2 regions of the Pseudoneobacillus rhizolycopersici genome follow, and region 1 is predicted to be linked to the other one. Evidence: a T-box and tRNA genes for the amino acid it is inferred to sense, from the RefSeq annotation. Region 1 holds a T-box; the other holds one or more tRNA genes.
The links. A T-box is a leader RNA that pairs with one kind of tRNA and senses whether it is charged. The one in region 1 lies ahead of argS (arginine--tRNA ligase), so its partner is inferred to be a tRNA-Arg.
Positions count from the first base shown of each region.

Region 1 (3,369 bases):
ATGCCTCTTTCACGAGCCTGCTCTGCATAGGTAAACATTAAATCAGGTGTTCGATGAGCCGAAACGACCTTTTTTTCATAAGGGACCTCAAGCTGATCTAAAACATCACACGCATGGCGCATCGTTTCCCAATCTGACTTACTGCCCATAATCACGCCGACTTTATTTGTCATCCTATCATTTCCTCCCAATAAAAATACCCGGAACAAATAGCTATCTCTCAAAAAGAGAAAGCCATTTGCCCGGGCTAGAAGTTTTTATCACGTCAAATTAAGGGCTTGCCCTTAAGCTACCGAACATATTGACTTTCCCTTATAGTCCAATTCTTTACGGTAATTGGGTAGAAACTTCCGGGCCATATCCCCAGATATATATAAGGGTAAAGATAATTGATTCATTCCAACGCTTTTATCTTACCAATTCTGACACTTATGTGTCAACTAAAAACTCGAACATTACATTCCACCAAATAATCAATGTTCGTGTTTTCAGTCGATTAATTTAGCTTCAAAAACAATTTGCCGCCCAATTGGCTGATAACTTGTTTCATTACCGTTTTTCACTTCCTGAAAAATCGGCTTTTCTGTTCGACGAATTGGCATATAACCGGCTTTCTTCATCCGCTCTAAACAATCGGCGATACTTTCATTTTCTTCAACCTCAAATTGCATTTTGTTTTTACCCATTTGGAAACCTCACATTTTTTGAGTTAATAGAACCATAATAGCACACCTTAAAGCATATGGAGGTGATCGTATGCCACGCGGGAAAGAGCTCTCTCAATTACCAAAATCCAATATTAATGCTGATGCAGGAACTGACAAGGGAATAATGGGACTCGACGATTCTTATGGATTTGCTGGAGCCGAACGTCCTAAACCCAGCAATATAAAGAAAGAAACAAATCGATAACCAGAGAGAACTTTCTCTGGTTTTCGGCCAGCCCTCTTTTTAATATTTGCTAAATTGTTTAAAATAACAATTGTTGGCAAGATTATAGGAATGAGATATAATAAATAAAATTAATTATCAAAAATCAATGACAAAGAGAGTAGTTATTTGGACGTGAAAGCGAGCTGGGGACGGTGGAAGCCTAGTACGATTTTCAAATAATGAAGCGCACTTTGGAGATGCTTTCCTGAACATTTTAGTAGGGATGGCCGGGGAAAAACCTCGTTATCTAGTAAGCAGGTTCCTTTTTTTAGGAACAATTAGAGTGGTACCGCGGGATTTGATAACTCTCGTCTCTTTTTTAGAGACGGGAGTTTTTTATTTTGGGGAATTTGTGTGAGATATCTGATATTTCTTCGCGAAATATGACGATTTTTAGTAAAAACAAGCTCATTTTTAGCAAAAGTATTAATTTTCGAGCAAAATGGTGAAATCAATTGAAATTTTATGTCCAACTTTCATGACATATGCCCGACTTTGAAGATATATTTCCAACTTTTAAAGTATATGCCCAACTTTCGAACACTTATTTCCAACTTTTAAAATATATGCCCAACTTTTGAGCACTTATTTCCAACTTTTAAAATATATGCCCAACTTTGAGCACTTATTTCCAACTTTTAAAATATATGCCCAACTTTTTCAGTCAAAACCAACTGCCCAAAATATCACACTTTAAGGAGGAAAACAAAATGAATTACGCAGCAGAATTTGCCTATGCACTTCATCAAATTCTACAACAAGAGCTTGACCTTGCCACCATCGAGCAACTTATCGAAAAGCCCAAAAACTCAACATTCGGAGACTATGCCTTCCCATGCTTCCAGCTGGCCAAAACGCGCAAACAAGCACCGCCGCTTATCGCAAAACAAATCAGTGAGGAAATCTCCTCACCGCTCATTGAAAAAGCAGAAGCAGTTGGCGGTTATGTGAATGTTTTTCTTAACAAACAGACTGTTACTGGGCAAGTGCTTAGCACTATCGTAGACCAACAACAAAACTACGGATCATCCAACATCGGTGAAAACAAGGTTGTCACGATTGATATGTCTTCACCAAATATTGCTAAGCCGTTTTCAATGGGTCACTTACGTTCAACTGTGATCGGAAATGCATTAGCAACGATTTATCAAAAGTGCGGTTACGAAACGGTAAAAATCAATCATCTTGGTGATTGGGGCACTCAGTTTGGAAAATTAATAACCGCTTATAAAAAATGGGGTGACGAGCAAAAAGTAACAAGCAATCCGATTAAGGAACTGCTTGCCCTATATATCCACTTCCATGAAGAAGCTGAAAAGGATCCAACCTTAGAAGATGAAGGTCGCGCCTGGTTTAAGCGGCTAGAGGATGGCGATGAGGAAGCACACAAACTCTGGAGCTGGTTCCGCGATGAGTCGCTGCAGGAATTCTCAAAAATCTATAAGCTGCTTCAGGTCGATTTCGACTCGTTTGCCGGCGAAGCTTTTTACAATGATAAAATGGACATCATCGTCGAGTTACTCGAAAAACAAGGCCTTCTTGTAGAATCGGACAATGCAATGGTCGTCGAGCTTGACGATGAAAATCTACCGCCTTGCCTAATCAAAAAATCCGATGGGGCAACGCTTTATGCAACTCGTGACTTGGCCGCTGCCTATTACCGAAAAAATAATTACCATTTCTCCCAAGCCTTATATGTTGTTGGAAACGAGCAAAGTCTCCATTTTAAACAACTAAAAGGCGTGTTACGGAAAATGAACTACGATTGGGCGGATCAGCTTGTCCATATTCCATTCGGGATGATGCTTAAAGACGGTAAAAAAATGTCGACTCGTAAAGGGAAAGTCATTTTATTGGAGGAAGTATTGGCGGAATCCATTTCACTGGCAACGAAAAACATTGAAGAAAAGAATCCAAACCTAGCTAATAAAGACGTGGTTGCTAAACAGGTTGGTGTTGGGGCCGTTATTTTCCACGACCTGAAAAATTTCCGCATGAATGACATTGAATTCTCTCTTGAAGATATGCTTCGATTCGAAGGGGAAACCGGTCCGTACATTCAATATACTCATGCACGGGCGTGGTCGATTTTACGTAAAGGAAATTGGAATGGAATCAGCAAATCAGAAATTAATTTCGCTGACCCACATCATTGGGAGATCGTGTCGCTTCTAAAGGACTTCTCAGATGTGATCGAATCGTCTTTAATAAAATACGATCCATCACACATTGCTAAGTATGCGATTGAGCTAGCTAGAGCCTTTAACCAGTATTACGGTGTGGTACGAATATTAGAAGAGGATGCAGAAAAACAGTCACGATTAGCCCTTGTCTATGGCCTTACTGTAGTCCTTCAAGAATCGTTAAGATTGCTTGGAATTGAAGCACCTCAAGAAATGTAAAAAAAGGAAGAACACACTATTGGAACAAGATGTG
Region 1 covers NZ_JBTOOE010000032.1:8,939-12,307, reverse strand. The annotation lists gene purE (5-(carboxyamino)imidazole ribonucleotide mutase) at 1-173, opposite strand, end outside; purine riboswitch at 296-397, opposite strand; gene ACX9YW_RS21175 (NETI motif-containing protein) at 489-686, opposite strand; gene ACX9YW_RS21170 (hypothetical protein) at 757-912, shown strand; T-box leader at 1,031-1,252, shown strand; gene argS (arginine--tRNA ligase) at 1,644-3,335, shown strand.

Region 2 (3,369 bases), on a different contig from region 1:
TTTCTAAACATTATTGGGGCTCATAATGCGCTAATGCATTTCGAAGATATCCGAATTGTCCGCGATATGCGCAATTCCGTTAACCGTCTGGTCAATTGTGAAACGGCAAACTTAAATAAAACGATTGGGGCTTCCATCCGCCAGGTGGAAAACATTCGGTTTATTGAGAAAACAGCCGGCTTACATATCCTGCCAGATAAATTGCGGGAAATCGCCGAATTGCGTGTAAAATATCAGGATGTCACTTTAAAGGAACTAGGAGAAATGGTCTCGGGTGGCACCATCAGTAAATCTGGCATCAATCATCGACTACGCAAAATTGATGAAATTGCTGAAAAGCTGCGGATGGGTGAAACGGTTTCGCGATAACGATCATTTTTTTAACAATGGAACCAATCTCTCAAGAAGAGAATGAAAATAGGCTAAGGGAGGAACGAAGCAATATGGTTGAAAAGCAATTAGAGGTTAAATTAAAAACAGGTTTACAAGCTAGACCAGCGGCGCAATTTGTCCAAGAAGCAAACCGTTTTTCATCAGATGTGTACTTAGAAAAAGACGGTAAAAAGGTAAATGCGAAAAGCATCATGGGCCTAATGAGCCTTGCCGTAAGCTCGGGTTCAACAATCACGATCTCAGTAGATGGAAACGATGAAGTCGAAGCATTAGAAGCACTTGAGAAATTTATCGGTCGTGAAGCGTAAAATTTTATTAAAAGGCTGTGTTAAAGGACATTGTTAATGTCGCATCTGTTGATTGAAGCGGAGGGCACTTGACTCCTGCGGGATTAGCGGCAAAGGTGAGACCTAGGTAAAATGCTCCTCGGAGAGGGAGCGTTTGTACCCCACAGGAGCATAGCGACGAGGAGGCTCCCCTGACGCCCCGCGGAAAGCAAGTGCCCGCAGCCGAAATCAACAAACTATTTAACACTGCCTACCAAAAAAGGACTATGGCCACGTGGCAACATAGTCCTTTCTTATAATTATTTTTTCTTCTCATCTAATACATTACGAGTAATGATATTGTCGATTAAGCCGTACTCTTTAGCCGCTTCTGCAGTCATAAAGTTATCGCGGTCTGTATCTCTAGCAATCACATCGATTGGCTGACCAGTGCGCTCGGATAAAATACCGTTTAATTTGTCACGTAAGAAAAGGATTCGCTTTGCAGCGATTTCAATTTCCGTTGCTTGCCCTTGAGCACCGCCAAGTGGTTGATGGATCATCACTTCACTGTTAGGTAACGCATAGCGCTTGCCTTTTTGACCAGCTGCAAGTAAAAACGCACCCATTGATGCCGCCATACCAATACAAACGGTTGATACATCCGCTTTGATATACTGCATGGTATCATAGATTGCCATCCCAGCTGTAATGCTTCCACCTGGGCTATTAATGTAAAGGGTAATGTCTTTCTCAGGATTTTCTGCCTCTAAGAAAAGCAGCTGTGCCACGATGCTGTTGGCAACATGATCATCAATCGCACTTCCTAACATCACAATGCGGTCTTTTAATAGACGTGAGTAAATATCATAGGCACGCTCGCCACGATTTGTTTGTTCAATGACTGTAGGTATCAAATTCATTTCATTTTCCTCCTTAGTAATGAGAGAATACTTGCTATGTATAGTTATCATACAATGTTGGTCAATAAAGGTCAAACATTTCGCTTTTGAAACAGCAGCAAATCGTTCGACAGGTTTTGAACTTCTTAAAATCCCATCATCATCATATCCAAATCGGCGGTTTTTTAATCGTAAATAGGATTTTGTCTAGAAATATTGGTATTGCAAAGCCGTCAAGATGATTATATAATAGAAAGGCGTTGTTAATAACATGCGCTCGTGGTGCAACGGATAGCACGTAAGATTCCGGTTCTTAAAATGGGGGTTCGATTCCCTCCGAGCGCGTATTTATTGTAAAAAACCTTCCTTTTTGGAAGGTTTTTTGCTTTTTTTAGATCGTTTTTTCATTTCTAAACTGATTTTTTTTCAAAAATGACCAAAAACCTTGATTTATGTTAAGCGTAGCACAGCTTTATGCCCAAGTTTTCAGCTATATGCCCAAGTTTCAGCGCATATGCCCAACTTTTCAACACTTATTTCCAACTTTAAAAATATATGCCCAACTTTTTGGAACATATGCCCAACTATTTGAGGAAATGCCCAAGTTTCTGCATATATGCCCAACTTCCGCGAAATAAGCCCAACTTTATTTCCCCATAAATTCCACTTTCTTTCCATTCCCACATTCATACAATTTCATGTAAAATAAAGATGGGGGTGCAAGGAGAATGAATTTTAAGCAGGGGCTTTTTCAACAACAGACGTTAAAACTACAGATGACACAGGAACTATCGCAAGCAATCGCTTTATTGCAATATTCCACGCAGGAGCTTACATCCTTCTTAGAGGAGAAAGCAAATGAAAACCCCCTTATTCAAATGGATTCGACCATCGTTCCGGTAAACCCTTTGCGGGACAGAAAACGGAAAATGAAGGCAACTTCAGCTACCATCGAAAATGATTGGCTAGAACAAATTGGTGAATCGAAACAGTCATTAGCAGACCATTTAATTGCCCAAATACCTTTAGATGAAAAAATTAAACCATTAAGGCCAAATATTGAACGTTTAATTCATAGCCTTGATGAGAACGGTTACATAACCATATCCAACATGCAAACGGACCAGCAACTTGAAATGTGTCTTGCCATTATCCAAGAGATGGAGCCAGCCGGGATTGGCGCACGTTCGCTCCAAGAATGCTTGCTGCTCCAGTTGAAAAGACTACCTACCATACCACAACTAACAATCACATTAGTAGAGGAACATTTTCAACCCTTCGCTGAAAAAAGGTGGAAGGAACTTGCGAGCCATTTAAAAATCAGCCTAGCAGATATTCAGTTGGCGTTTGATCAACTGCAAACCCTCGATCCGCGTCCTGGGGCTAAATTTTCAACTGACCAAACAGCGTTTGTTGTTCCAGATGTCGTTGTCACATGGGATGGTTATGATTTTGCCATCACCATTTATGATGAACTTTTACCAAAACTAAGCCTTAATGGCGGATTTTATCAGCGTTATTCTAACGATAAGGACCCACAGGTCACTCGTTATTTAGATCATCAATTTCAACAATATCAATGGTTACAAAGGAGTTTAGAACAGCGCAAGGAAACCTTGCAAAGAGTGGCCTTGAAAATCGTCGAGAAACAGGCTGATTTTTTTCAAAAAGGGCAAGATCATCTTAAGCCCATGATTATGAAAGAAATTGCGGAGGAATTAGACATTCATGAATCAACTGTTAGCCGAGCTGTTCGTGAAAAATATGTCCAAACCCCATTTGGTGTGTTTGAATTAAAGTCGTTTTTT
Region 2 covers NZ_JBTOOE010000011.1:52,555-55,923, reverse strand. The annotation lists gene whiA (DNA-binding protein WhiA) at 1-369, shown strand, start outside; gene ACX9YW_RS12870 (HPr family phosphocarrier protein) at 444-701, shown strand; gene clpP (ATP-dependent Clp endopeptidase proteolytic subunit ClpP) at 980-1,633, opposite strand; tRNA gene ACX9YW_RS12860 (tRNA-Arg) at 1,835-1,906, shown strand; gene rpoN (RNA polymerase factor sigma-54) at 2,290-3,369, shown strand, end outside.
Region 2: it encodes a tRNA-Arg, which carries the amino acid that the T-box ahead of argS (arginine--tRNA ligase) is inferred to sense. The anticodon was not compared.